Regions from separate parts of the Metasolibacillus sp. FSL H7-0170 genome, predicted to be linked through region 2. Evidence: a T-box and tRNA genes for the amino acid it is inferred to sense, from the RefSeq annotation. Region 2 holds a T-box; the other holds one or more tRNA genes.
The links. A T-box is a leader RNA that pairs with one kind of tRNA and senses whether it is charged. The one in region 2 lies ahead of tyrS (tyrosine--tRNA ligase), so its partner is inferred to be a tRNA-Tyr.
Positions count from the first base shown of each region.

Region 1 (15,039 bases), 1.2 Mb from region 2:
TCCTAACGCCTCCAAACGTTCCACAACCCCTGCATAACGAATAGCGCTTGGTCCCATATCCACACCGCGGCGTCTTTGTCCATAATCTGATGGTACCCCAATAATAGCTACTGATTTATTCATGTTTTTCAAATCTCCCTTCCATAATACCCTTATTGTAAAACGAGATAGCCTGTTGGCTCAACTCGACATTTTTATGTATAATTATTCGTTAATTTTATAAATACATATCACCTAGAATCTTAATAAAACATGCAGATTCATTATATATAAAGCACTTAATCATTATAGATTAAGATAAGCGAGGCCCTTATTTTTTATACATTCCAATTTTCTACAAAAAAATATAGGGAAAGTAGTGGATCTACTTTCCCTGCATCATATCCAATTATATTATCTAAAAGTAATATAATTGTGAAAAACTTTATTCCACGCTATTCGAATGATTCATCATCTAATAGGACTATATCTTTTGAAGCCGTATAAATACGAGATAGGAACGCTACAAATTGGGCGCGTGTGACAGATTCGTTTGGACGAAATTCGCCATTATCTCCAAGCGCAATTCCCTCACGCTCAAGTACTGCAATATACCCCGCACTCCAATGTGCGCTATCGACATCAATAAATGAAGTCGTCCCTTCAGGTGTTAACCCGAGTACACCAACAAGTATCTTTGCTAGCTGCGCTCGTGTCATTTTTTCTGTAGGTAAAAAAGCACCATCTACACCATCGACAATCCTTGCCTGTTGCAATTCTTTAATTGCGTCATAATAAGGATGGGCGGGTGAAACATCTGTGAAATCACTTGCTAGTCGTACTGGTTCGAATGAAAAGGCTCTTGTCAGCAGTGCTGCTACATGCATACGGCTTACTGATTCGTTCGGTCGGAATGTACCGTCCTCATAGCCTTGAATAATGCCTTGTGCTGTCAAGGCTTCAATCATTTCCTTTGCCCAATGATTCTCAATATCTTTGAAGGTCTTTTCAGTAGGTAGTTCCTTAGCTAGCTCTATCCATTTAGCGTAAAGAGTGAGATTTTCCGTTACTAGCGTATCCCCCACCCATCTTTCTGTTAGTGTTTTATCTGTATACCAGCCCTCAAACATAAAGCCCTCTTTTATTGGAACAGGTAAATCAAGAATCCTTGTATTATGATTAATCTCTATTGCTTCTAAAAGTTCGCCACCACTGGTTTCAAAGAAGATTTTAATCGGTATTGCTATGTTGCTATCTCTATCCAATGGCGGATTAGAAGAACTACCGCCTCCTGATGCTGGCGGATTAGAAGGGTTCTTTTCTTCATTTAATGTATTCGATTTCCATTGTGCATACAAACGAACATTCCCTGCCTTCATTCGGAAGGTTGTGTTTACGGCATAGGCTGTTCCTTTTCCATCTGCTTGTGTATTCCAGCCTATGAAAGTATAACCGGCTTTCACTAGATTTCCGCTATTTCCTTGCACTGTTACTAGGGTATTTTCTTCATATTCCCCTAAATCCTGCGGCACAATTCCTCCTGTGGCACCGTTGGCATCATAGCTTACACGATACGTTGGATTTGTTGTCCACTGGGCATATAATGTGATATTCCCTGCTCCCATTTGGAAGGTCGTATTTACGGCATACGCAGTTCCTTTTCCATCTGCTTGTGTATTCCAGCCTGTAAAAGTATAACCGGCTTTCACCAAATTTCCACTATTTTCTTGCACTGTTACTAGGGTATTTTCTTCATATTCCCCTAAATCCTGCGGTACACTTCCTCCTGTGGCACCATTGGCATCATAGCTTACACGATACGTTGGATTTGTTGTCCACTGGGCATATAATGTGATATTCCCTGCTCCCATTTGGAAGGTCGTATTTACGGCATAAGCGGTTCCTTTTCCATCTGCTTGTGTATTCCAGCCTGTAAAAGTATAACCGGCTTTCACCAAATTTCCACTATTTTCTTGCACTGTTACTAGGGTATTTTCTTCATATTCCCCTAAATCCTGCGGTACACTTCCTCCTGTGGCACCATTGGCATCATAGCTTACACGATACGTTGGATTTGTTGTCCACTGGGCATATAATGTAACATCCTCTGCCCCCATTTGGAAAGTTGCATTTACAGCATAGAAGGTTCCTTTTCCATCTGCTTGTGTATTCCAGCCTATGAAAGTATGGCCAGCTTTCTTTAGATGTCCTGTATTATCTTGCACTGTAACGGACATATTTTCCTCGTATGCCCCACTATCAATAGGAACTGTTCCTTCTGTTGCCTCGTTGGCATCATAGCTAACTGTATAATAAGGCTGCATTTCATATACACCTAAATCGATGGCAGCCCCTTGAACACGCTTTTTCCCTGCAAGGTCTGTTGCAACTGTATGGACATTAGAATCCCCTACATCAATCGCTGGTGAACCTATTTTCAAATGCAAGTTTGCATCAGCCGGATGAACAAATACATCTTCTGGCATATAAGTTGCTAGGCTTATCGGGTCACCACTCGCATCAAACAACTGTCCTTTATGGATTCCTGAGCCTGCCAATACGTCGACCAAGCTATTTACAACCTTGCCCCCAAAATTAGTCAGTGCCCCTGTATTTGCATTTCCTATGATGATACTATTAACAATTTGGCTGTGCGCGGCGCCTCCGTGAATGGCTGCTGGTCCATTCGCATATACGGTCGCATTCATTAAACTGATATTTGTCGTATCAAAGCTATATATAGCACTTCCCGCGAAACTATTTTTCGTTAGATTGAAAGTAAATAGTGCATTTATTAATGTTGGACGTGTATTTGCCCCATTAAACATGCCGCCTCCTGTACTCGCTTCATTTGCAGTAAAAGAAACATTTGTGATGATTGGCTCGCTACCACCACCATTGTATATGCCACCACCTCCATTGTCTGCTATGTTTTCAGAAAAGATGACATCTGTTAAGGACGGACTACTTGCGGAGTTGTACATACCCGCTCCAATACCACCTGAATTAGATTTCTCTGTTGCTCTATTTTCATTAAAATTAACGCCTGTTAAGGTTGGGTTACTATTGTCATTATACATTCCGCCCCCTAACGTCGTTTGATTCATATTAAATATTACATCTGTTAAGACTGGGCTACTGCCATGATTAGACATCCCGCCCCCATACCAAGTTGCTTTATTTTCCTCAAATACTACATCTGTTAAAGTTGGATTACTTGCATCCTTATTATAGATTCCTCCCCCTTGTTGGGATGCTGTATTTTCATTAAACTTTACATCTATTAGCGTCGGGCTACTGCCAATATTATAAATCCCTCCTCCATAAAATGCCTGATTTCCACTAAACGTTACATTTGTTAAGGCTGGGCTACTGTTACTATTATTCATCCCCCCGCCTGACCAATCTGTTGTATTTTGCTCAAACACCACATCTGTTAGCGTTGGGTTACTGCTACTATTATACATTCCGCCACCTTCCCCAGCTGCTTTATTTTGTTTAAATAAGGCATCCGTCAAAGTAGCATTACTGTTCCCAGTATTGTAGACCCCCCCTCCATTGTATGTTGCATTGTTAGCTGTAAATGCAGTGCGTATTAGGGTTGGATTACTGCTATTGTTATAGAGGCCACCACCGTCCATTGAAACTCTATTGTTATTAAACATGACATCTGTTAACTGTGGATTACTTGATTCATTGTACATCCCGCCGCCGGAATAGGCTCTATTCTCAATAAATGTTACATTTATTAGGGCTGGATTACTTGAGCTATTGTATATTCCTCCACCAAGGCGATATGCAATATTTGTAGTAAATATTATATTTCTTAGGGTCGGGCTATTTCCGCTATTGTACATTCCCGCTCCGTGCATGTTGTGAACTTGCGTGGCATGGATTGCATAACCTGCTGTAATTGTGACGCCATCAAGTATCGCTGTTTCATTCAATTTGAGATCGGGTTCGTCTGGATGGTAAAATACGTGATACGCATTTCCCCCGCTTGGAAGGGCGCCACTGAATATCGTTTCATTGCTTTCAATATTGCGCTGCGCTAATGTTTCTTCATTCCCCGCAAATCCTCCGTAGATTGCTACGCCATTTTTCATTCTAAAATGAGCAGTATAAGGGTCACTTATATTAGCCCGTTTTGTCGGGGTATAAGTCCCCGCAGCAACCCAAATTTGGTCGCCAGCGCTAGCCTTATCTAATGCGACTTGCACGCTTTTAACAGCATCAGCCCAACTTGTACCGTTATTGTTATCATCACCACTTTTGCTTACATAAATAATTGGATTTGCTGTGAATAATGAAAACGGTTGTGGGCGAATATGAATAAAACGCTTATAAATAGTAGACTGCCCTATAATTCGAAACCAGATCGCATGCTCACCTTGCTGTTCCCATGTATGCGGTGATGCCAAATTAAATAATGTCCATGAACCCCCTTCATCGATCGACCACTCTACTTGAATAGTAGCGCTATCTGTCGAAGTTGTTGTGACATGAATGGTGACAGGTTCTGTTGCAATATCCCCCTCCTCGTATAGCTGGTCACCAATTGTTAGCATAATATTTAATGTAGGATTCGTTTCCGCAAATACCGGCATACACCCAAATACAGTATGTGAAAATAACAACAAAATAATAAATAACGACATCCTTTGCCGCCATATTTCTTTCACCAATATCCTCTCCTTTGTGTAATTTGTATTAAAAATAACATATAACTCATTGCTGGTTTTATATTATATTACTCAAAAGTAATATTCAACTATAAAAAAAGAAAATATGTATTTTCTTTTTTAACTTTCTTTAGATAACATACCTTCCAATAATAAATCCACAATATCGTTCGCTATTTCCTCCGGTTCTTTTAGTTTCGTTAGCAATTGTGTAAATGTTAATCGCTCTATTATACCGATTAAGCACTCTGCCACCATTAGCGTATCTACATCTTTCCTAAAATAACCAGCATTAACCTCAAAATCTAGATTACCTCGAATTTGCTCAACCATGTGCGCCTTTATTTCATCCGCTTTTGTGGACAAATAAAATCCAATTCGCGTTAAATCTGGATTTTTATCTAGAAATACCAATAACTCTTTTAAATTATACGTAATTCGCGTTTTAACTTTTGTTGATTCCAGCATTGGCTGTAAACGACTTTGCTTTGTATATTCAATTATTCGCATACGAAATAAGTGCTCCAACTCCTCAAAAATTGCTTCTTTGTTTTTAAAATACAGATAAAAAGTAGGCTGACTTAATGACGCACCTTTTACAATTGAGCTTATTTTTGTTTCATGATACCCATTTTGTGCAAATTCCCTCGCAGCTATCTCAAGCAATAATGCTCGACTTTCTTCACCACTTGCTCCTTTGGGCCTTCCTCTCTCTCCCATAAAAAGCACCTCCAATTATAATCTGTTTTTTCCAGTAACATATTTATCTATATAAATATTATAGAGCTTAGGAAAAGAGCTTTCAAATAGTCAATTAAAAGCCCTTTTCATAAGCACAAAAAATGGGAAAGACAGATGTATATCCGCTTCCCCAACAACCTTATTATTCGTAATAACCTTCCGTAGATTTCACGAAATTTTTAAATTGATTTGAATCATGGCCAAACCAAACCTCAGCATCATTTTCAGTGGCAAATTTGCGAATCCGCTCCACTGTCGAATTATAACCCACGGAATCATAAATAATACCTGGTGGCTTGACTGGCGGGCCATAACTTTCTGCCGTATAAACGGCATCGGATGCTAGTAAAACATTACCATGACCAGGCAGCTCAACGTGTAAGCCAAGCATACCATACGCATGCCCCGGACCAAAATTAATAATCTTGATTCCTTCCACCAGCTGTACTTCTTTTTCATGCGGCTTTATTGTGCGCCAGCGTAATTGATTTTGAATCCACGCCATGACATCACCCCAAATATATGCACCCATATCACGCGTCATCGCAAATTGCTTCATAACACTCGACAGCTCTGAATCATGCACGATAATTTCCGCATTTGTAAACAACTCTAAACAGCCTGCATGGTCTAAATGCAAATGTGAGGCAATTACATATTTAATATCCTCTGGTCGTACTTTTAATTGCTCTAAACGATTAATCAAATAACACTCTTCGCTCGCAAATGTTGGGAAGGCCTTTTGTATTCCTTCAGGCCAACGCCCATCTTCCCCCATACCATCGGGATTACAGCCAGTGTCAAATAAGATTTTCCCTTCTGGATGGTCAATTAATACAGCGTAAATCGGAAATTCTACAAACTCTGCTGGTGGATTAGGATTATCAATTGTCGCAGGGTTATGCATGGCAATCATATAATTTTTATCCATCTTCATTGTCCCAGTGTCTAATACATATAACTTTTTGTTATTACACATTTTTCTATCCCCTTTGCTGTTTGATTAATTCTATTTATTTGAAAACGAAGGCATCATATGCTGCCTTATAAATAGCAAAAATATCATCCTTCCCTAACGGCATCGGACTGCGAGCTAGGAGTCGAGTTTGCTTTGCTGCATCCTCCGTTAAGCCGGTAAGTGCCTTTTCACTAATATCGAAGCCTTTCAAGCTTGAAGGGATACCTACATCTTCAACAAGGCGCTGCAATTCCTGTACACATTTATGCGATGCCTCCTCCTGCGATAAATAGCCACTATTGAAGCCCATAGCATTATAAATGTCTTTCATGCGCTTTTCACAAGATGGACGGATATAGCCCATTACATAAGGCAATAAAACCGCATTGGAGTCACCATGCGCGATATGGAATTGTCCACCCAATGGATAAGCTAGTGCATGTACACCCGCAACACCTGCATTGAAAAATGCTAGGCCCGCTAAATAACTCCCATAGCTCATATCGATACGTGCCTGCTGATTTTGCCCATCCTTTACCGCACTACGAATGGATTGGCTAATTAATTGTATCGCCTGCAATGCTACTGCGTCAGAAACAGCACTAGCATTTTGCGATACATATGCCTCAATCGCATGAGTTAAAGCATCTACTCCCGTTGCCGCTGTTACTTTTGGTGGTAACGACATTGTCAACTCTGGGTCAACAATCGCTACATCTGCCAGCAAATAGTCATGTGTTACGACATCTTTCGTACTTTCTAATGAAACAACAGCAATATTTGTGACTTCTGAGCCAGTACCAGATGTTGTAGGAATTAATATTGTCGGCAGCCCTTTCTGTTCAATGGAACGTGTAGCGCTTAAATTTAAGTAATCTTTGACATCACCTTCATGCACTGAAATTACGCCAGCTAATTTAGCTAAATCGAGCGCACTCCCCCCACCTAGCCCGACAACGATATCATTTTGATGTTCCCTTGCGTAAGCTACTAATTCCTCCGCTACAGCTACTGGGGGCTCTGGCACAACCTTTGTATAAATATTGATAGTTAAATTCAACTCTTCAAGCAGTGCAATGATTTTTTGCGTTAAGCCCATTTCGTGCAAGAAAGGATCTGTCACTAATAATACTTTTTGACCTTTTAAGCGTTGCACCTCTTGCTGTAAATAGCTAAGGGAGCCCCAGCCTGTGTAACTTAAAGGTACAAATGTAATCTTTTCAGCCATCTATAGTCCTCCTTCTTGATTCCAAATAACAAGCTTTGTTTCCGTCATTTCCTGTAATGCATATTTAAGTCCCTCTTTGCCTGTTCCACTTTGCTTTACGCCACCATACGGCATTTGATCAACGCGATATGTCGGTATATCGTTAATAATAACACCACCTACTGAGAGATTTTTCGATGCTGTAAAGGCCGTTTGAATATCCTTCGTGAAAATACCTGCCTGCAAGCCATAATCTGAATCATTAATAGCTTCGATTCCCTCCTCTATCGAAGAAATCTTATTAATGCTTACAATCGGTGCAAACACTTCCTGACAGCTAACTTTCGATTTCCTGTCGACATTCGCTAAAATTGTAGGTAATAAAACACCATCTTCCACCTCGCCTCCGTATAGAAGATTTGCACCTTCTGCAATTGCCTCAGTAATCCACTGTATTGCTCGTTGCTGCTCCTTATCATGAATCATGGCAGATACATCCGTCGTTTCATCGAGCGGAGAACCTATTTTCAAGCTTTGTGTTTGAGCAATCATTTCCTCAACAAATGCAGCAAACACCTCTTCCATTACATAAATCCGCTGTAAAGAGATACATACCTGCCCCTGATTAGAAAATGCACCTGTAACGCATTTTCTCACCACATGCTCTATATTTATATTGCGGTCAACAATTAATCCAGAGTTCGCCCCTAATTCAAGTGCTAAACGTTTCAATCCCGATTTTTCTTTGATTTGAATACCGACTGCTGGACTACCCGTAAATGTAATCATTTTCACCTTATCGCTCTCAACAAGTGCATCACCAACGATACCACCACTCCCTAGCACGACATTAAATGCACCTTTAGGTAAATCGGTACAATCAATGATTTCTGCTAAAAACAACGCAGATAGTGGAGTCTGTGAGGCAGGTTTTAGTACAATCGTATTCCCAGCAGCAATTGCTGGTCCGACTTTATGCGCTACTAAATTTTGCGGAAAATTAAAGGGCGTAATAGCAGCAATTATTCCTAATGGCTGCTCTAGCGTATAAGCAAAACGATTTTCCCCCGTTTTCGCTGCATCCATTGGAATCATTTCCCCAATAAGACGCTTAGCCTCATCACCAGCGAAACGATATGTTTCAATTGTGCGGTCTATTTCGCTTAGCGCATATTTTAGAGGCTTCGGACTTTCCCGGGAAATAATTGTAGCTGCCTCCAAGCGCTTGCTAGCAAATGCCTTAGCAATTGCATAAAGGATATTCGCCCTTTCTAATGCAGTAAGATTATTCATTGCTTGCTGTGCCCTTTGAGCCGCCTCCACAGCCGCTGATACATGCTCTCTTGTTGCTTGTGGTATTTTCGCTATTACTTCCTTTGTGTATGGTGATTTTAACTCTGCATACTCGGCTGTAGAAACCCATTCACCATTGATATACATTTTTTGTTCCAAAATATACACCCTTCCCAAACTTCTTTATTCTAAATATTCTGTTATGAATACGTAACCATTTTGTTATAAAAAAATATACTTATATCCTACAAATATCTCCTGATAGGGCTCAGGAGAATATTTGTAAGAACAGAATCTTCGCCTTAGTTTAATCGCTTCACTGTTTTCCTATTAAAAAGTTTAACAGATTCGGTTATATGAACACAAGAATTTTTTTTATGTTCAATCATTTCAATTAATTTAACAATAGCGATTAATCCTAAATTTCTTTCCATCGCATGTCCTACTGTCGTTAATTGAATTTGTTCATATGCCGCCAATTCAACATTATCAATCCCAATAACACTAATATCCTCCGGGATACGAATATCGCGCTTTAATAATTCATCAATGACATTTAGCGCTATCGAATCAGATGCACCTATTATAGCAGTTGGGGAATTTGGCTGCTGGAGCAAATAATCAATTCCCTCACTAATATTTGCACGGGTTGTATTGGAATGATAAATATATGCTTCTGGCAACGTTTCTCCTAAAGCACGCAGTGCCCCTCTAAAACGATTAGCGTACGTACTAACTGTTAAATGCCCCCCTATATAGGCAATATGTTGATGTCCTAAAGCCTGCAATGATTGTGCAGCAATATAACCTGCTTGTTCATTATCAATTTCGACAAAATTTTCATTTGATTGGTGCTTACGGTTAAATGTAATAAAGGGAATATTTAATTTCTTTAGCTTTTCAAAAAACGGATCTTCATACAATATACAAGATAAAATGATTCCATCTACTTTGCGCTCTAAAATTTTTGAATAGGCATTTTCTAATTCCTCATCCTGTACAAATTGTACATCGACTTTATAACCTTTACTATTTGCATAATTAACAATAGCCGCAGTAGTGTCTGAGAAGAAAGGATTGTGTAGCGGACCAGATAATAGTGCAATTGTATTTGTTCGACTAGTCACAAGCAATCTTGCCTGTTCGTTAGGAATATAATTTAATTGTTCAATCGCCTTCAACACCTTATCAACCGTTGAGGCCTTTACTTGTTCAGGTGTATTCAAAACCCGGGAAACCGTCGTCTGTGACACACCAGCTAATTTTGCAACATCTTTTGACGATACGATAACTATTTCACCTCTACAACCTCAATCTCTATTTCTAAGTAAGCAATATTCATCAATCTTTAGTTTAACATATTATTTTTTATTCTTCTTTAAAAGATAAACTACGCCTTATTATAATGGTTCAACGTCAAATGTTGGGGTGAGGTAAAATTCACGTCACCCCAAATGAACCCCGATATTTTTATACCGAATGTTTAATAAGATTTTTGCTTTGAAGTGATCGAAACGCCGAAAGCCATATGCGTTGCGTTTCATCACTTTTGTTCTGTTGTTAATGCCTTCTAAAAATCCATTGGAATAAGGGAAGTTAAAACTGTTCAAGATCTCTACCTGCCAGTTTCTAAAAGTTTTAATGGCCTTTAAAAACGCATGAATCTGCTTCGTTTCCACTTCCTGATAAAATACTTCTAACCGCCTTTTTACTTCTACTACATTTTCTGCTGTTTTAGCCCAGTCAAACCATTCGCAATAAGCTTCTTTCAGTTCGTATGCCTGCCGTAATTCTTCAGACATCCCCAAATAACGGTTCACATACCAGCGTTCTTTTCGGGTCAGTTTAGATGCCCGTTTATAGAGCACATGACGCATCCGCTTACACTTCTTCCGGTCATATGCGTGCCATTCCTTCTGCACTTTTCGCCGTACCTCATCCAACGCCCAGTAGATGTACCGGCAATAGTGGAACCGGTCTGCAATGATGACGGGCCGACTCAATGCTTTTTTGACTGCTGCTTTGAAGCTTGGATTCATGTCCATCACCACCAGCTCCACGTCCTGACCATATTGGCGCAGATAGTCCTGAATCGTTTCTTTCCGCCGGTTGGGTAGGATATCAAGCGGCTCCCGAGTTTTTGCATCCGCAATGATCAGTTGGAATTTTCCTTCGTCTGTATCCCCTTTATATTCATCAATCGCAATCGCTTTCGGCAGGCGCACGCCTTCTGCCATCTGCGTTTTTGCGGCTGACTGAAAGCGGCGGATGATGGTGGAACTAGAGGCGCCGAGAACCTCACCGGCTTCTTTAAACGTCTTGGCTTTCACGGAGCGCACCTGTGCCACCTGATTCCATTCCTTTGTGAAGCGCTGATACCTTTCCACAAATGGAGCGTGTTCAGAGAACCTTTTTCCGCAAGAACACGCATAACGGCGCCGTCTGTAAAACAGGCAAGTCAACCGTTCAAACCACTTCAAATGCTTGACTTTCTGCATGCGGTAATCATGGACTTTCTGTGTAGTTTCCCCGCAGTTCGGGCAGCGATGAGGTTTTTTAGGGAGAGACACATAAAGGCAAGTCCGCTCTCCAAGCTCCTCCACCTTCTCGATAATAACTCCTTTTAATCCAGGGATATTCATGATAAAATTCATATGCACGTCTCACCTTTCTCTTACTTGTTTCTCAACAATTCAAGTATAAAAAAAATCGGTGAGTACGTGTCTTTTTTTATCCAAATTGTGTGTACACCCCAACAAATATTATAGAACCCAAATATTATAGAACCATTATAATTACCATAGGAGCAATGTTTTGAAGATATTAATATAAAAAACAGGGGCTATTTGAAAAGATATAATCTTTTCAAATAGCCCCTGTTAATAATGAGCCATGAAGGACTCGAACCTTCGACCCTCTGATTAAAAGTCAGATGCTCTACCGACTGAGCTAATGGCTCAAGAAAAAACAAAAAAATGGCTGGGGTACTAGGATTCGAACCTAGGCATGACGGAATCAAAATCCGTTGCCTTACCGCTTGGCTATACCCCAATCATTTTCAAAGATGGTGGTGGGGGACGGATTCGAACCGCCGAACCCTAAGGAGCGGATTTACAGTCCGCCGCGTTTAGCCACTTCGCTACCCCACCGACATAACACTTGAATGGTGGAGGATGACGGGTTCGAACCGCCGACCCCCTGCTTGTAAGGCAGGTGCTCTCCCAGCTGAGCTAATCCTCCATATATGAGTGTTACAATTATTTATTTTTAAATGGTGACCCGTACGGGATTCGAACCCGTGTTACCGCCGTGAAAGGGCGGTGTCTTAACCACTTGACCAACGGGCCAGTTAAAATATCTCAAACAAGACAAGAATTATAATACCATGTTTTTTAGATTTGTACAAGCCTTTTCGATAAATTTTCATCCTAATTTGCAAATTCTTTTTTAGTGAAAGCCTCAAATTAAAAATTAGGGTTTTTTCATTGTTAGGAGCTAAATGCTTGTTTTACTTATTTTAAACTTTATTGAAGTTTGACACTTTGCTAAGTAAACAACGATATGTAACACTGATTTTAGATTAATCTACTTCGTTTAGCTAATCAAGGAAAATTCGGATTAAAACTAATAGTGGACCTGTTAATTCTACCTCTAAAAATAATGCTACTATAATTTTTTCATTTCAATTAATAGGCAAAAAAAATGGCTCCGAAGGCAGGGCTCGAACCTGCGACCAACCGGTTAACAGCCGGTTGCTCTACCACTGAGCTACTTCGGAACGCTAATATTCATTTATGCACTTTGTATAAGCTACTTAGTACATTTATTATTATAACAATCATTTTAATTATTACAAGTGCTTTTTTCAAATAATTAAAACTTTCGATTTAATTCACTATTTACTCATATTATCGATATGTTTGCGCTATCAATTACGCTTCAGCTAACTACTAAATCAAGATAAAAAAAGCCACTACTGATTAATTATCAGCAGCGACTTTTTGCGCGAAGCAATGTCCTACTCTCACAGGGGGAAGCCCCCAACTACCATCGGCGCTAAAGAGCTTAACTTCCGTGTTCGGTATGGGAACGGGTGTGACCTCTTTGCCATCATTACTTCACTTGCACATGGATGTACTGGCGTCTACGTTACCACAGGATGTGGTGCTTTTAGTAGACGTTCCTTACTCGGCTTCCAATCTACTGCGCTACTCTTCGTCAACTGCATTCGCTCATTCAATCATATACTTTAGTACATTCCTTCAAGCGCTCTTTTGTTTCCTCGATTAGCTTGTATCTTGAAATCCTTATTTTTAGAAAGTGTTTGTTCTTTCAAAACTGGATAAACGAACATTGAAACAAGTTTTAATTGTGGTTAAGTCCTCGATCGATTAGTATTCGTCAGCTCCATGTGTCGCCACACTTCCACCTCGAACCTATCTACCTCATCGTCTTTGAGGGATCTTACTTACTTGCGTAATGGGAAATCTCATCTTGAGGGGGGCTTCATGCTTAGATGCTTTCAGCACTTATCCCGTCCATACATAGCTACCCAGCGATGCCGTTGGCACGACAACTGGTACACCAGCGGTATGTCCATCCCGGTCCTCTCGTACTAAGGACAGCTCCTCTCAAATTTCCTACGCCCACGACGGATAGGGACCGAACTGTCTCACGACGTTCTGAACCCAGCTCGCGTACCGCTTTAATGGGCGAACAGCCCAACCCTTGGGACCGACTACAGCCCCAGGATGCGATGAGCCGACATCGAGGTGCCAAACCTCCCCGTCGATGTGGACTCTTGGGGGAGATAAGCCTGTTATCCCCGGGGTAGCTTTTATCCGTTGAGCGATGGCCCTTCCATGCGGAACCACCGGATCACTAAGCCCGTCTTTCGACCCTGCTCGACTTGTAGGTCTCGCAGTCAAGCTCCCTTGTGCCTTTACACTCTACGAATGATTTCCAACCATTCTGAGGGAACCTTTGGGCGCCTCCGTTACCTTTTAGGAGGCGACCGCCCCAGTCAAACTGTCCGCCTGACACTGTCTCCTACCCCGCTAAGGGGCACGGGTTAGAATTTCAATACAACCAGGGTAGTATCCCACCGACGCCTCCTTCGAAGCTGGCGCTCCGAGATCTCTGGCTCCTACCTATCCTGTACAAGTTGTACCAAAATTCAATATCAAGCTACAGTAAAGCTCCACGGGGTCTTTCCGTCCTGTCGCGGGTAACCTGCATCTTCACAGGTACTATAATTTCACCGAGTCTCTCGTTGAGACAGTGCCCAGATCGTTACGCCTTTCGTGCGGGTCGGAACTTACCCGACAAGGAATTTCGCTACCTTAGGACCGTTATAGTTACGGCCGCCGTTTACTGGGGCTTCAATTCATAGCTTCGCTTGCGCTAACCACTCCTCTTAACCTTCCAGCACCGGGCAGGCGTCAGCCCCTATACGTCACCTTACGGTTTTGCAGAGACCTGTGTTTTTGCTAAACAGTCGCCTGGGCCTATTCACTGCGGCTCTCATGCGCTTGCACGCTCAAGAGCACCCCTTCTCCCGAAGTTACGGGGTCATTTTGCCGAGTTCCTTAACGAGAGTTCTCTCGCACACCTTAGGATTCTCTCCTCGACTACCTGTGTCGGTTTGCGGTACGGGTACCTCCCACCTCGCTAGAGGCTTTTCTTGGCAGTGTGAGATCAGGAACTTCGTCCATACGGACTCGTCATCACAGCTTGGCGTTAGAGTGTGCGGATTTGCCTACACACACGCCTTACTGCTTGAACAGAGACAACCAACGCTCTGCTTACCCTACCCTCCTGCGTCCCCCCATTGCTCAAACGGTGGGGAGGTAGTACAGGAATATCAACCTGTTATCCATCGCCTACGCCTATCGGCCTCGGCTTAGGTCCCGACTAACCCTGAGCGGACGAGCCTTCCTCAGGAAACCTTAGTCATACGGTGGACAGGATTCTCACCTATCTTTCGCTACTCATACCGGCATTCTCACTTCTAAGCGCTCCACCAGTCCTTCCGGTCTGACTTCAACGCACTTAGAACGCTCTCCTACCACTGACATCGTAGATGTCAATCCACAGCTTCGGTGAATCGTTTAGCCCCGATACATTTTCGGCGCAGTGTCACTCGACCAGTGAGCTATTACGCACTCTTTAAATGATGG
Region 1 is NZ_CP151964.1:2,698,323-2,713,361, reverse strand. It holds gene rocF (arginase) at 1-123, opposite strand, end outside; gene MHH70_RS12800 (InlB B-repeat-containing protein) at 435-4,661, opposite strand; gene MHH70_RS12795 (helix-turn-helix domain-containing protein) at 4,782-5,381, opposite strand; gene MHH70_RS12790 (N-acyl homoserine lactonase family protein) at 5,545-6,381, opposite strand; gene MHH70_RS12785 (iron-containing alcohol dehydrogenase) at 6,416-7,588, opposite strand; gene MHH70_RS12780 (aldehyde dehydrogenase family protein) at 7,589-9,019, opposite strand; gene MHH70_RS12775 (LacI family DNA-binding transcriptional regulator) at 9,163-10,149, opposite strand; gene MHH70_RS12770 (ISL3 family transposase) at 10,306-11,520, opposite strand; tRNA gene MHH70_RS12765 (tRNA-Lys) at 11,747-11,819, opposite strand; tRNA gene MHH70_RS12760 (tRNA-Gln) at 11,837-11,911, opposite strand; tRNA gene MHH70_RS12755 (tRNA-Tyr) at 11,926-12,009, opposite strand; tRNA gene MHH70_RS12750 (tRNA-Val) at 12,025-12,100, opposite strand; tRNA gene MHH70_RS12745 (tRNA-Glu) at 12,133-12,207, opposite strand; tRNA gene MHH70_RS12740 (tRNA-Asn) at 12,564-12,638, opposite strand; rRNA gene rrf (5S ribosomal RNA) at 12,866-12,981, opposite strand; rRNA gene MHH70_RS12730 (23S ribosomal RNA) at 13,232-15,039, opposite strand, start outside.
Region 1: it has a tRNA-Tyr gene. The T-box ahead of tyrS (tyrosine--tRNA ligase) is inferred to sense a tRNA for this amino acid. The anticodon was not compared.

Region 2 (15,039 bases):
CTCTGTCAATATTGATTATTATGAGGCAGCATATGAAGCTGTTAATATTTTGTTGAAAAATGGACATAAGCGTATCTCATTTGTTTCAGGTCCATTGGATTATACGATTAATGGTATATATAAACTAGCTGCTTATAAGCAGGCATTGCAAGATGCCAATATTGAGCTAGATGAGCAGCTCATTATTGCGGGGGATAGCATATATGATGATGGCATCGCTGCATATGAAGAGTTAACAGCTATTGCAGTACCTCCGACTGCTTATTTTGCAGGCAGCGATGAATTAGCAATCGGCATTATTCATGCGGCACAAGATGCTGGCAAGCAAGTGCCAAATGATATCGAAGTCATTAGCTTTGAAAACTCCAAGTTAGCCCGCATGGTACGTCCACAGCTATCGAGTGTTGCCTTACCACTTTATGATATTGGTGCTGTAGCAATGCGACTTTTAACGAAAATTATGAATAAAGAAGAAGTGGCAGAGCAAACAGTTGTTTTACCATATCATATGGAAATTCGTAGCTCAACGAAGCGTTAAAAATGGAGGGGGCTGTCCAAAAAGCCGTGCATAGCCGGAATTTTGGACAGTAGCGATGATGTTTCGCAAAATGTTGATTCATATAAGCAGAGAACGCCTCTTTTAAAAATGGGATGAACATTGGCTTTAGCAGTGTTATCCTTCAGTAAAAGGGAACATTGATTTCAATGCGGTGTCAAAACAAAATGGACTTTTCGGACAACTCCGTCTCATTAAATTTGCCATCGTTTTAAATGGTAAATAAATAATGATTTTTGAGCATTTATTTGATTTTAAAAGAGCGTAAATCTATACTTTAATAAAAATGGAATAGCTGTCGGAAAATCCTGTGCGTAAGCATGTTTTTCCAACAGCTATTTTTTATTTATGCAAAATATGTAATGCTTTTTGTAGCATTTGTGCATTTTTTTCCTCAATTTCTGCTTTGCGCGGAATCGGGTCATATAGGTCGGTAGGGTCTTCCCAAGTTGGGATAAGCTCATTTGGTGCTTCCTGCTGCCAATGCTCCAGCCAGTTTTTCGGCAATGGACCAGTAGGGCAAGCTAAATCGTTCATTTCTGTCCAAATTAGTGACCAAGCGCGGGGTACAACACGCCAAATATCGTAGCCGCCACCACCAACTGCAATCCACCTACCATCGCAATATTCATGCGCTAATTGATGAGCAAGTTTTGGAATTTCCTTGTAAATTTTCATCGTGCCATATAAATGTGTTAATGGGTCGAGATAATGAGCATCAGCACCATTTTGCGTTAGTACAACATCAGGTTTAAAATGCTCAAACACTTTGCGCATCGCTTGTTCATAAATCATTAAAAAGCTTTCATCCTCTGTGAAAGCATCAATTGGAAAGTTAAAGGATGTGCCGTAGCCTTGCCCGTTTCCGCGCTCGGTCACATTACCTGTACCGGGAAATAAATAGCGTCCTGTTTCATGAATAGACAATGTACATACATTTGGGTCATCGTAAAAAGACCATTGCACCCCATCACCGTGATGGGCATCTGTATCGACATATAATACACGCAAGCCGTACTTTTTCTGTATGTAACGAATGGCTACACTGCTATCATTATAAATGCAAAAGCCCGAAGCTCGTCCGTAAAAGCCATGGTGAAGCCCGCCGCCTAAATTTAGTGCATGGCGTGCCCGACCTTGCAGCACAGCGTCTACAGCTTGTAAAGTACCACCAACGAGCAATGCACTTGCTTCATGCATATTTGGAAAAATTGGTGTATCTTCTGTGCCGATGCCGAAGCTTTCACCTTGTTTAGCTGTGAGCTGACCATGTCCAGCCCTCTTTACAATATCAATATATTTTTCATCGTGTGCAAGGGCAATTTCCTCTTCTGTAGCCATGCGTGCTGGAATAATATCTTCATCTTTTAAAGCGCCGATTTGTTTTAGTAAATCCATTGTTAATAGTAAGCGTTTGTGGTTAAACGGATGGGTGTCCGAAAATTTATAGCCAAGCTGGTCAGGTGAATAGACAAAAAGTGCATTTTTCATACTTGTATCCCTGGTACATTTGGCCACAAAACATGAAAGCCTTGCTTACGTAAATCTTGAATAATTGCTAATGGATTGATAACTTGTAATCGGACGCTCACAATTCGGTTTTCGTCGTTTGTAGCATCAGGATGGATAAGCACGCTTAACACATTCACTTTATGTTGCATAAATATTTTAGAAATATCATGTAGCACACCAGCTTTATCGGAAACGCGAATATCGATTTTAGAACTTGGCTTATGTGCACCAGTTAATTCAATGTAAGTGTATAAAAGGTCTGTTGTTGTAACAAGTCCGACTAATTTACCACCTGAGACAATTGGTAAACAGCTAATTTTAGATTCATAAAAAGTTAAGGCTACCTCTTCAACTAAATCTAATGGATGGCCAACAATTGGATTTTTAATCATCATATTCATTAAAGGTGTATTTTTAATGACGGTTTTTTCTTGCTCATTCAGCTCATCAAGAAAAGCGTGCTTAACATCATGCTCTGTTATAATTCCAACGACTTCCTTTTGTGTATTGACAATCGGTATATGGCGTATGTCATGTTCATGCATTAACTGTGCAGCCTCTCCAACTGTATTTGTAGGGAGTAGTGTGTGCACATTAACTTGCATCATTTCTTCTACAATCATTTTGCAATCCCCTTTGCTTGATTTTTAATACAAAAAACGCCTTTTAAAACGTAGACGATCAAAGCGTTCCATCGTCTCTGCATTGACATGCTTACCAACGCGCCCCATTAGACAGTTTGCTGGATGTGATGCGATTTCTGGGTCGTCTGTCGCAAAATATTCAAAACCTACAGAACTCATCATACGCTCCATCATTTTGCGATATTCCCAGACGTTTAGTCCTGTCCCTTTTAAATCCCAATGCCAATAATATTCAGTTGTAATAACAAGATAGTCTTCCATTGCCTCATCCGCAAACGATATTTCTAACAGTTTTTTTCCTACACCTGTACTGCGATAATCTGGAATGACTTCTATTGCACCAAGCTCAATCATATTTTCGATTTTATCCTCCGCCCAACGCTCGATAGGGTCTGGGTATAAATATGTGACATAGCCAACAACAAGTTCGCCATTGCGAACGATTATAATGCGTCCCTCCTCTAATGAAGCGATACCAATTAAGGCTTTGTGCTGTTGCGGGGCAGGGCGGAATGAAACTAAATCATCATGAAATGCGTAACGAGCTAATTGCTCAGGATGTACAGGGCCTTCTACATGTACAATCCCATGCCTCGTCTCCATTGCAGTGCTAAAAAAGGTTTTTTTATGCTCCATTTATACACCACCTAATTATTCTAATCCTTATTATACAAAAGAATTTAGGGAAAAGGGAAGATGGAAGGGGCTGTCCAGAAAGTAATTTCTTTCATAATAGCCTAATTCCTAATATTGTAATCCCGTTGATAATTCGCAACAAACTAATTTATAAGGAGATTTTGTTTATCATCCGTACAACGGGCATTTAAAAGTTGTGCTAGCCCTTTTTTCGACGTACGGACAATTAAAAAATTAATTTTTTAGAAAATAAATAAAAATTCAGTTGACTAAATAATTATACATATTTATACTAATGCTATCTTATATTTGGAGGGACGGCAATGAAAGTTGGAATTATCGGTGCTACAGGATATGGAGGACTTGAGTTAATTCGCTTTTTACATAATCACCCGGAAGTAGAGAAAATTGAATTATTCACTTCATCAGAAGAAGGAACCATTTTTTCAACAAAGTTTTCTCATTTAGAAGGAATTGAAGACCAGCCATTACAAAAAATCGCTGAAGGAGCTTTGCAAAATTTAGACGTTATTTTTACAAGTACACCATCAGGGGTAACGACTAGTTTATTACCGCCATTATTGCAACAGGGACCAAAATTTATTGATTTGTCAGGTGATTTTCGTTTAAAGAATCGAGCGAGCTTTGAGCAATGGTATAAAAAAACGCCTGCACCGCAGGAGGCAATCGAGCAAAGTGTTTATGGATTAGCAGAATGGAATGAGTCAAAAATTGCTGAGGGACATTTAATTGCCAATCCCGGCTGTTATCCGACAGCAGTTTTATTATCACTATTGCCATTAATAAAAGAAAATTTAATTGACCCGAGCTTTTTAGTTATCGATGCGAAAAGCAGTGTATCAGGTGCTGGTAATAAGCCTACACAGGCAACACATTTTAGTGAAACAAATGAAAATTTCTCAATTTATAAAATTAACGAGCATCAGCATATTCCAGAAATCGAGCAAGCGATTGCAATGTTTGCAAATGTGCAGACAAAAATTTCATTTAATACTCATTTAGTACCAATGACGCGCGGTATTTTAACAACATCATATGCCGCTGTACAGCCTTGCGTTACGCAGGCACAACTGCTCGATTGTTTGCAAGCTGCATATGCGAAACACCCATTTGTACGCGTGATTAAAGAAGCCTCAATGATTGGTACAAATCGTGTGAAAGGCTCAAATTACTGTGATGTGTATGTGCAATTAGATAAGCGCACAAATCGAGCAACGATTGTCGGCGTCATTGATAATTTAGTCAAGGGTGCGGCAGGGCAAGCAATTCAAAATATGAATATACAAATGAACTTACCACAAACGATGGGTTTACAAACAGTACCATTATTCATTTAAGGAGGAAAATAAATGACAGCTATTATTGAATTGAAAAAATTATCTGGAAAAAATATCGTATCTCCAAAAGGCTTTACAGCGGCGGGGGTGCATTGTGGTTTAAAGCATAAGAAAAAGGATTTAGCATTACTTGTAAGTAAGGTACCGGCAAGTGTTGCAGCAGTTTTTACGACGAATGCTGTGCAGGCGGCTCCATTAAAGGTAACGAAGGAGGTTGTTTATAGCACGCAAAAAATGCAGGCAATGCTAATTAATTCAGGCAATGCCAATGCTTGTACAGGCAAGCAAGGGATAGCGGATGCCTATGAAATGCAAAAATTGGCTGCAGAAAAATTAAATATCGACACTAGCTTAGTTGGGGTAGCATCTACAGGGGTTATTGGAGAAATAATGAAAATGGAGCCGTTGAAAAAGGGTGTTGCCATGCTAGTACCTAATGATGATTTAGAGAGCAGCATTGATTTTGCACAGGCCATTTTAACGACGGATACAGTGATGAAAAATACAACCTATGTAACGACAATTGATGGCAAAGAAATTGTTGTTTCTGGTACAGCAAAGGGCTCTGGGATGATTGAGCCAAATATGGCAACGATGCTAGGTTTTATTACGACAGATGCCAACATACAATCAAATGAGCTGCAAAAGGCGCTATTACAAATTACAGATTGTACCTTTAATTCAATTACAGTAGATGGTGATACATCAACAAATGATATGGTTGTCGTCATGGCAAATGGTTTAGCTGGTAATACAGCCTTAACGCCAGAGCATCCAGAGTGGGCAAATTTTTATACTGCACTGCAAGCGGTAGCAGAGGATTTAGCAAAATCGATAGCTCGCGATGGTGAAGGGGCGACAAAATTAATCGAAGTTGAAGTAGTCGGCGCAATGAATGATGCGGAGGCACGTAAAATTGCAAAATCAGTTGTAGGCTCACCACTTGTGAAAACGGCTGTCTTTGGCTGTGATGCCAATTGGGGACGTATTATTGCGGCAGTTGGCTATAGCGGTGCAACGGTCGACCCTGAGAAAATTACGATTCAAATCGGGGGCGTAACAATGGTCGAAAATGGTGAACCAATTGCATTTTCGGAGGAACAGCTTATTACAATACTAAAGCAGCATGAAGTGAAAATTTTCGTTTCTTTAGGCGAGGGTGATGGACATGGCTTTGCTTGGGGGTGTGATTTAACATATGACTACGTTCAAATCAACGCATCATATCGCTCGTAATATTGTCATTAAACTGGGAGGCAGTGCAATAGAAGGCTTGAACAGCGCCTTTTTTCAAAAAATACAGGCACTTCAACGAGAGGGCTATCGCGTTATTATTACACATGGTGGAGGGCCAGCAATTAACCGCACATTAGCTGCTCATCAAGTAGCATCCCATGTGTTACATGGCATACGGGTTACTACAGCAGAAGCAATCGATTTAGTGAAAACAACATTAATTGGGCAAGTAAACCCACTTCTCGTACACGAATTAAATAGAGCAGGAATTGAGGCAATCGGATTAAGCGGCTTTGATGGTCAGTTATTAGAAAGTACATTTTTAGATGAGGCAATCTACGGCTATGTAGGGCAAATTAAAAAGGTAAATACGAAGCTATTAAATACTATTTTAAACACAAATATTGTCCCAGTTATTGCTTGCATTGGGACAACAACAGATGGTCAGGCATTAAATATTAACGGTGATACAGTAGCAAGCGAAGTGGCTCTCGCTATAGAAGCAGAAAGTTTACTTCTTGTCACAGATGTCGCCGGCATCCGAATTGAAGGGCAATATCAGCAGCAAGTGACAAAATCAGCAATTGAAAAATGGATTGCTGATGAACATATTTACGGTGGAATGATTCCGAAAGTACAAGGAGCGCTTGCTTGTTTGGCAGCAGGCATTCCGTCTGTTCAAATTGTAGATGATACATTAACAGGCACAACAATTGTTGGGTGCCAGGCACTCACACAATTCTCGCACAATTCAATTTAAAGGAGATGGCTGTAGGATGAGTGCATTATTTCAAAATTATGCAAGACGACAGATTCATATTGTTAAAGGGCAAGGAACAATCGTGTATGACGATAGTGGGAAGCGTTATCTAGACTTTACAAGTGGGATTGCTGTTTGTTCGCTTGGCCATGCTCATCCAGCGCTTGTGCAAACTTTGCAGGAGCAGAGTGAGAAGCTATGGCATATTAGCAATCTTTTTGAGAGCAAGGGGCAGGAGAAGCTTGCTGCAACATTAGTTCAGGATTTGCCATTAACGTATGCCTTTTTCTGTAATAGTGGGGCAGAGGCTAATGAGGCGGCGATTAAGCTTGCGCGTAAACATACAGGGAAGCATCATATTATTGTTTTTGAGCAATCATTTCATGGGCGTACATTTGGTGCGATGTCGGCAACAGGACAGGATAAAGTGCGAAATGGCTTTGGTCCTTTAGTTGAACAGTTTACGACATTGCCATTTAATGATGTGGTGGCACTTGAAGCCGCTATTGATGAAACAGTGGCAGCGATTATGTTAGAGCCGATTCAAGGTGAGGGTGGCATTAATGAGGTGACGCCAGAGTTTGCAGAAGCTATACAAAAAATTTGTGAAGCGCATAGTATTTTATTAATTGTCGATGAGGTACAAACAGGAATTGGTCGTACAGGGACGCGCTTTGCGTTTGAGCAAACGGCATTAAAACCACATATTGTGTCGATGGCTAAAGGTTTAGGAGGCGGCTTTCCAATTGGCGGCATACTAGGTACGGCAGAATTATTTGAAACATTTAATGCAGGAACACACGGTACAACATTCGGTGGTAACCCGTTAGCCGTGGCAGTTGCACAAACAGTCGTAGAGCATGTTTTTAACGAGGCTTTTTTACAGCAAGTGCAGGATAAATCAGCCTATTTGCAGGCGAGGCTACAGCAGGCATTAAATGACAAAAAGTTCACAATTCAAGGAAAAGGCTTAATGCTTGGTATTTACTGCGGTGGTGAAGATGTAGCGAGCTATGTTACTCAATTGGAGCAGGCAGGCTTGCTCGTTGTACAGGCAGGCACAAAAGTCATTCGTTTATTACCACCATTGACAGTAAGTGAGTCGGAAATGGATGAAGCAGTTGCTATTTTACAACAAATATTATGCAATTAGAGCCGAGCTGTTTAAAAAATCTAAATTACTTTCCAAATAAAATTCCAAGGGAATAGGCTTTAAAGTACGCCCTTGGCGAAAAGGATAATGACAATTTATTGTGACTGCTGAAGGAGCAGTGTTTTTTAGCGAATACTTAATAGATAAGCTAAGGCTGCCTGAAAAGAGATTCTTTTTCAGACAGCCTTATTGTTGTGCTTATTCCTCTTGTTCTTCCCCATTGTCTTCAGGGTCCCCTGTCGGTGGCTCCTCTGGTACGGGCGGTTCATTGTCTTCATCTGTATTTGGCTCATCGATTTCAGGTGGTGGAGCGGCAGTTTCGATAATGTTTGAAGGCTCAGATTGACGCCCTGTAATATCTACTGCAACAACATAATAGTTAGCTCCGATGGCAATTTGAGCCCGACGCCCTTGTTCAAAGCCATTCGTCGCAATAAGCTGACCTTCTGTCGAATAGACTCGATAGCCGATAACATCATTTGATGCCGACTTCGACCATACTAATGTATTGCCATCAAGTGTAACAATAACAGATGCTGGTGCCTCTTCATCCGCTTCAAATGCTGCCCCTGTAACGACAGTTGAGCTTAAGGAAGAATTGTTAGGTAAGAGCTTTGCAGGATCTCCACCTAAAGAGCCAAGCATGCGTTTAACAAACTCCTCGTTTAAGCCGACGCCCCCCATTGTAACGAATTCAGCAGGGGTAGAAGGGAGAGCACTGTATGATTTACCATCAATATTGACAGATGCAGAAGAAACTAAGCTGTCATCTGGAATGGAAGGTACAAATACATTGCGATTAAATAAATCGGAGCGCACTAGCCCAGCACTTGAACAAGCTTCAGAAGGTGCTAAGCCTGAAATTCCACAAAACGATGCGCTAACAACATTTGCAGGCTTTTCAAATTTTTCTTTCGTTCCGATAAATTCAGGGTCGATATCGTAAATAGTATTCATCAACGAAGCCCATAGTAAATTCACACGGGTACTTGGCTGATAGTAAGTGTTATTGAATGTATATAATGATCTAGGCTGGTCATAGCCCATCCACACACCTAAAGAAATATTAGGATTATAGCCAACTAACCAAACATCCTTATAATCCTGTGTTGTACCTGTTTTTGCTGCAAAATCAGAAGAGAATTTTAATGTGCTCTTTGCACGCATACCTGTACCATAATCAAGTACATCACGCAGCATATCTGTAACAATGTAGGAAGTTTCAGGTGTAAATACTTCAACTGGCTCTACCTCATGCTGATAAATAATATTGCCATCTAAATCAACAATTTTCTCAATCATATAAGCATCAATAAATTGACCGCCATTTGCAAGTGTAGCAAATGCATTTGTATTTTCTTCAACTGTTGTCCCATTCGTTAATCCACCGATAGCTGTTGCTAAATTGACATAATCGCCCTCGGTTAAGCGAGAAAAGCCCATTTTAGCTAAATATTCAGCAGGTCGATTTGGTAAAATATCATCATATAAGCGAAGCGCTGTTAAGTTTTGAGAATGAGCTAAGGCCTCACGTGCAGGCATTATTCCTCTTTCTTCATTTTCAAGATAGTTCGAAGGGCTATAGCCGTCATAGCTACGCTTAAATTTCACATCGACAACAGGGCTACCTGCACCAATTTTTCCATACTCAATAGCCGGACCATATGCTAAAAGTGGCTTCATTGTTGAACCATTTGAACGATATGCCTGTGTAGCATGATTTAGTGCCTCAATATTAAAATCACGCCCGCCAACAAAGCTTAAAATACGTCCTGTCTTGTTCTCGATAACAACACTTCCAACTTGCACAGGCATTTCAACTGTTATTTCTTCTCCAGTTTCACTATCTATCGTCGTTGCTGTATACGTATGACCGTAGTATTGGAAATTCTCGGCTGCTGCTTTCATTGCGTCATACATTTGCTGATTAATTGTAGAATAGATGCGATAGCCTTTTGAGCGCACATCACGGTCTGCTAAAATCATATATTTTTCAAGCAACTGTGATTCTTCTTGCAAGCGCTTTGGATCAATGCCATCCTGCTCAGCTAACATATCCGCAATAATTTTTTTCGCACGGTTTTCAAGCTCGTATGTTAACCATGGGTAGCGGTCTTCAGGGCGTGATTCAGGTTTTCTAAAATCTTGCGTAATATCGTAGACGATAGCTTCTTGATATTCATTTTCTGAAATGTAGCCAGCTTCCTTCATACGGTATAGAACCGTTTTCATCCGGTCAATGCCGGGCTTTAAAGCTTCCTCTGTTTTTAATTGCCCTTTTTGTGTAAAAGGTGTATGGGCATACGGTGCTTGCGGTATTCCCGCGATATACGCAGCTTGTGGTAAAGAAAGCTCAGAAGCTTTAATGCCAAATATACCGTCCGCTGCTGTTTCGATTCCAGCTATATTGCGACCTGAAGCATTACGCCCATAGGGGATAATATTCAAATAGGCCTCCAATATTTCTTGCTTTGTCATAAATTTTTCAAGTCGTAATGCTAACAATATTTCTTTTGCTTTACGTTCATAAGATACTTCATTTGTTAATATTTGATTTTTTATTAATTGCTGTGTTAATGTCGAGCCACCTGTTTGAGTAGCCGAATTTGTAAAGTCTTGTAGCAACCCACGCAGGACAGCTTTTGGGACGATACCATTATGCTCACGGAAGTACTCGTCCTCTGTTGCAAGAACAGCATCAATTACAATGGGCGAAACATCCTTTAGAGAGGTTTCACGACGCTCTAAATCTGTACGTAGCTTGCCAATATAAATATTGTCCGCAAAGTAAATTTCACTCGTTTCCTCGTAATTGAAAATAAGCTCACGCATATTTTCCTTAGAACGCAAAGGCTCTTCTTTTACGAGTGATGCGAAATATCCCGCACCAACTGCCCCAGCAAATACAGTTAAAGTTGCTACTAATATAAGAATTAATAATGATAAATTCCAAATAACGCCACCTGTAATGCGGAACGCACGCATCCAAGATTTGTTTGCTAGAGCTTCTAATTTGTTATTTATTTGTGTCAACCATTCTTTCAATGAAACGACCTCCTAAACTCATTTACCTCGATTCAGTTAAACCAAAGGAGTAGGGCTCTTACTGAATTAGAGGAACTCAGTCGAAAGAACACCACATTTTGGTGCTAATAACTGAGTGACCAACATCATGTTGACTCAAAGTCTCCAGCGGATGTCATGGATTTTAGCTTTGTTTCCTTCATGAACTCGGAAAAATCCAACCGCAATTACGCTAATGCGTAATTGATTATAGCACATTTTTTCTACAGCTAAAATATAGTTATTGACAATAGACGCTGTTTAGGTAAAATAGACTGTATAGTTTTTCAAGTATTGAAGAGATTGCAGTAGTGTTATCATTCCCTGTCAAGAGAGCTAGCGTGTGGTGAGAGCTAGTCATAATGTATAACATGAATTACGTTCTTGGAGCTTGGACGTTGACGTCGCGTTAAGACGGATGAGAGGAAGAGTAATGCTCTTCAAGCTGGGTGGTACCGCGTTATTTTTACGATAGCGTCCCTGCATGCATAGTGCGTGTAGGGACTTTTTTGTTTCTATGCGTAAAAAAAGAGGAGGACACAACATGACAAACAAACTAATTGAAGACTTAAATTGGCGTGGTTTGTTATACCAGCAAACAGACGCAGAAGGTATGGAAAAGCTATTAAATGAGCAGTCCGTATCATTATACTGTGGGGTTGACCCAACGGCTGATTCGATGCACATCGGCCATATCGTACCATTATTAACGCTTCGCCGCTTCCAACAAGCTGGTCATAAGCCGGTATTGCTAGTTGGTGGTGCAACAGGAATGGTAGGGGACCCATCTGGACGTTCAGAGGAGCGCCAATTGCAAACAGTAGAGCAAATTGACCGAAATGTACAGGGCATTAAAAAACAATTAGAGCGCATTTTTGACTTTAATTCTAGCGCAGAAAATACAGCAAAGCTTGTCAACAATCACGATTGGATTGGAAAAATGAGTACAATCGAGTTTTTACGTGATTTTGGGAAGCTATTGAATGTCAACTACATGCTAGCAAAGGATACGATTTCTTCACGTTTAGATACAGGTATTTCATTTACAGAATTTACGTACACAATCATTCAAGGAATTGATTTTAATCATTTATACGACAACCATAATGTACGCATCCAAATCGGTGGCTCGGATCAGTGGGGCAATATTACAACAGGCTTAGAAGTCATACGTAAAACGCATGATGACAATGCAAAAGCATTCGGTTTTACAATTCCATTAGTAACAAAGGCTGATGGCACGAAATTCGGTAAAACAGCAGGTGGCGCAGTATGGTTAGACGCTGAAAAAACGAGCCCATATGAATTCTACCAATTCTGGATTAACACTGGTGATGCAGATGTTATTAAATACTTGAAAATCTTTACATTCCTATCACGTGAAGAAATCGAGGTATTACAAACAAGTGTTGAGCAAGAACCACATTTACGCAAAGCACAAAAGGCATTAGCAGAAGAAATGACGCGCTTAATTCACGGCCAAGAGGCACTTGATACTGCACAGCGTATTACAGCAGCACTATTCTCTGGAGATTTAAAAGCTTTATCTGCAGAAGAAATGAAAGATGCTTTTAAAGATGTTCCTTCTATTGAAATGGCGAAAGAAGATAAAAACATTGTTGAAATGCTTGTCGATGCAGGTGTTTCCCCATCAAAGCGTCAAGCGCGTGAAGATGTAACAAATGGTGCCATCAGCATCAACGGTGAAAAGGTGACGGATTTAGAATATACAGTAGATGCTAAAGACCGTTTAGAAGACGCTTTTTCCATTATTCGCCGTGGTAAAAAGAAATACCATATGGTGAAATTTAATTAAAAAATAAGAAAGGCGCATGAACTCAAATTGAAAAATCTGATTCATGCGCTTTTATTTTGTTCCACCAAAAGATTTCAAGAAGTACCCTAAACACAAACCAAGAAAAGCTGTAGAAGTATATTTGAAAATGAAGTTAACTTTCTAGTTATAAATACAAAAAAATTATTGGAACACTTTTTCTTTTTTTATCCCGTATTAACAGGCTGTAAGACCCCCACTTCAAAACAACAGATAAAATCAAGATGTTTAAGTGGGGGATTCAACAGCCTGTAAAAACCCGATTGGTGAAACTACCAATCAGTGGGGGATGAAGAAAACCCCCACTGATTGAAGGTTCACTTTATCGTTTATGTTAAAAAGGGGGAGGAAAATGATGGAGAAAATAGGGAGTATCGTATTGCTAACAATAGGTATATTATTTTTGGCGCGCCATTATTATTTTTAACGATGTTCTTCCTGCATCAAAGCTATGTATGGCTTTTAGTTGCTGCTGTTCTCGTAGTTTATATTTTACTCATATTAAGAATTTTGCAATTCTTCAAAACGAAAAGGCGCAAGCAAATAACGGCGTTTATTATGTTAGGGATTATGATTGTACCAACTGTTTTAGCTGGGCAAACATATTATGAAAGCCAGCTAGCTACAGTGGATAGTGAGGTAGATATATGGGTGTACCATCCCTTCACCGAAAATAATCAAATTACAAAATTAGGCGAGGTGTCAACGTTAACTTTGGATGGCAAAATGCCAAAAATAGATGGTGCAACGGCGCTATATCCATTGTATACAGCATTTGTACAAGCTACATATCCAGAAAACGCAGATTACTTCAAAAAAACAGTAATGGTTAATAAAACACCTGATGCCTATAATAATGTAATTAATGGCAAAGTGGATGTCATTTTTGCTGCTGCGCCGTCTGAGCGCCAGCTAAAGATAGCGCAGCAAAAGAATGTTGAATTAAATATGACACCGATTGGCAAAGAAGCATTTGTCTTTTTTGTACATAAAAATAACCCAATTAATAGCTTAACATTAGAGCAAGTTCGCGGTATTTATGCAGGAGAGATTACGAATTGGTCACAAATAGGAGGAGCTAACGAAAAAATTCGTGCCTTTCAACGACCTGAAGATAGCGGTTCTCAAACGGCACTGCAATATTTAATGGAAGATACACCGATTATGGAAGCCCCGAGAGAGGATATTGTTTCGGGAATGGGGGGCATTATTCAACAAGTCGCACAATATAAAAATTATAAAAATGCGCTTGGTTATACATTCCGCTACTATTCAACAGAAATGGTGCAAAACGACCAAATCAAATTATTATCAATTGAAGGAATCGCACCGACAAAGGACAATATCCGCAATAACACATATCCAATTACATCGGAATTTTATGCAATAACAACAAATACGTCAAATGACAATACAGCGAGGCTTATTGAATGGATTTTATCACCTCAAGGGCAAGGGTTAGTTGAAAAAGTAGGATATGTGCCACTCAATGAGTGAATAAATGATTGTTTTTCGGTCGAATGAAAAAATCCACTTAGCCTTATAGTGCACTGACCTAAAAAAATGAGACAAATAAAAACACCTTTCGTTGAAAAACGGGTATTGTACCTTATCAAATCAACGTGGAGGTGTTTTTCTATGGGGACAAGAGTGAGTTACCCAGTAGAAGTGAAAATGAAAGCAATAGAAATGAGATTAGAAGGGATTCCTGTAAAACAAGTACTAGAGGAACTAAATATTCGTAACCATTCTCAGTTAAAAACATGGATGAAATGGTACAGGAACGGCGAATTACATCGTCTTGAGCAGCCTGTAGGAAAACAATATACATTTGGGAAAGGACCTGAATATGAAAGTGAAACCGCTAAGTTACAAGCAGAGAATCGTTATTTAAAGCAACAAATTGAAGTGTTAAAAAAGTACGCAGAGTTGGAGAGGAAGTGGTTCCAAAAGTTGTAGTAGAGCTTGTAGAGGAATTAAAAGAAATCATGCCGATTGGTGAAATCTGCCGTCATTTAGGTGTAGCTCGTTCGTCGTATTACCGCTGGAAGGCCAATGAAAATAAATTCACTCAAAAGGATCTTCGAGACCAACAAATTGGCGATTTGTGTAAGCGACACAAATTCAGATACGGTTATCGAAAAATCACAGAATTACTTACTGGCATTAGTGAGAAAACGGTGCAACGTGTGATGCAAAAATACGGCTGGCAATGTCGTGTAAAGATAAAGAAACGTAAACGTACAGGACAACCGGCTCACATTGTTCCTAACTTATTAGCACGTAA
Region 2 is NZ_CP151964.1:3,867,638-3,882,676, forward strand. It holds gene ccpA (catabolite control protein A) at 1-538, shown strand, start outside; gene MHH70_RS18155 (acetoin utilization protein AcuC) at 899-2,047, opposite strand; gene MHH70_RS18160 (CBS and ACT domain-containing protein) at 2,044-2,691, opposite strand; gene MHH70_RS18165 (GNAT family N-acetyltransferase) at 2,716-3,348, opposite strand; gene argC (N-acetyl-gamma-glutamyl-phosphate reductase) at 3,672-4,706, shown strand; gene argJ (bifunctional ornithine acetyltransferase/N-acetylglutamate synthase) at 4,719-5,942, shown strand; gene argB (acetylglutamate kinase) at 5,905-6,702, shown strand; gene MHH70_RS18185 (acetylornithine transaminase) at 6,719-7,855, shown strand; gene MHH70_RS18190 (transglycosylase domain-containing protein) at 8,054-10,900, opposite strand; T-box leader at 11,204-11,403, shown strand; gene tyrS (tyrosine--tRNA ligase) at 11,463-12,734, shown strand; gene MHH70_RS18200 (substrate-binding domain-containing protein) at 13,062-14,249, shown strand; partial or broken gene MHH70_RS18205 (IS3 family transposase) at 14,391-15,039, shown strand, end outside.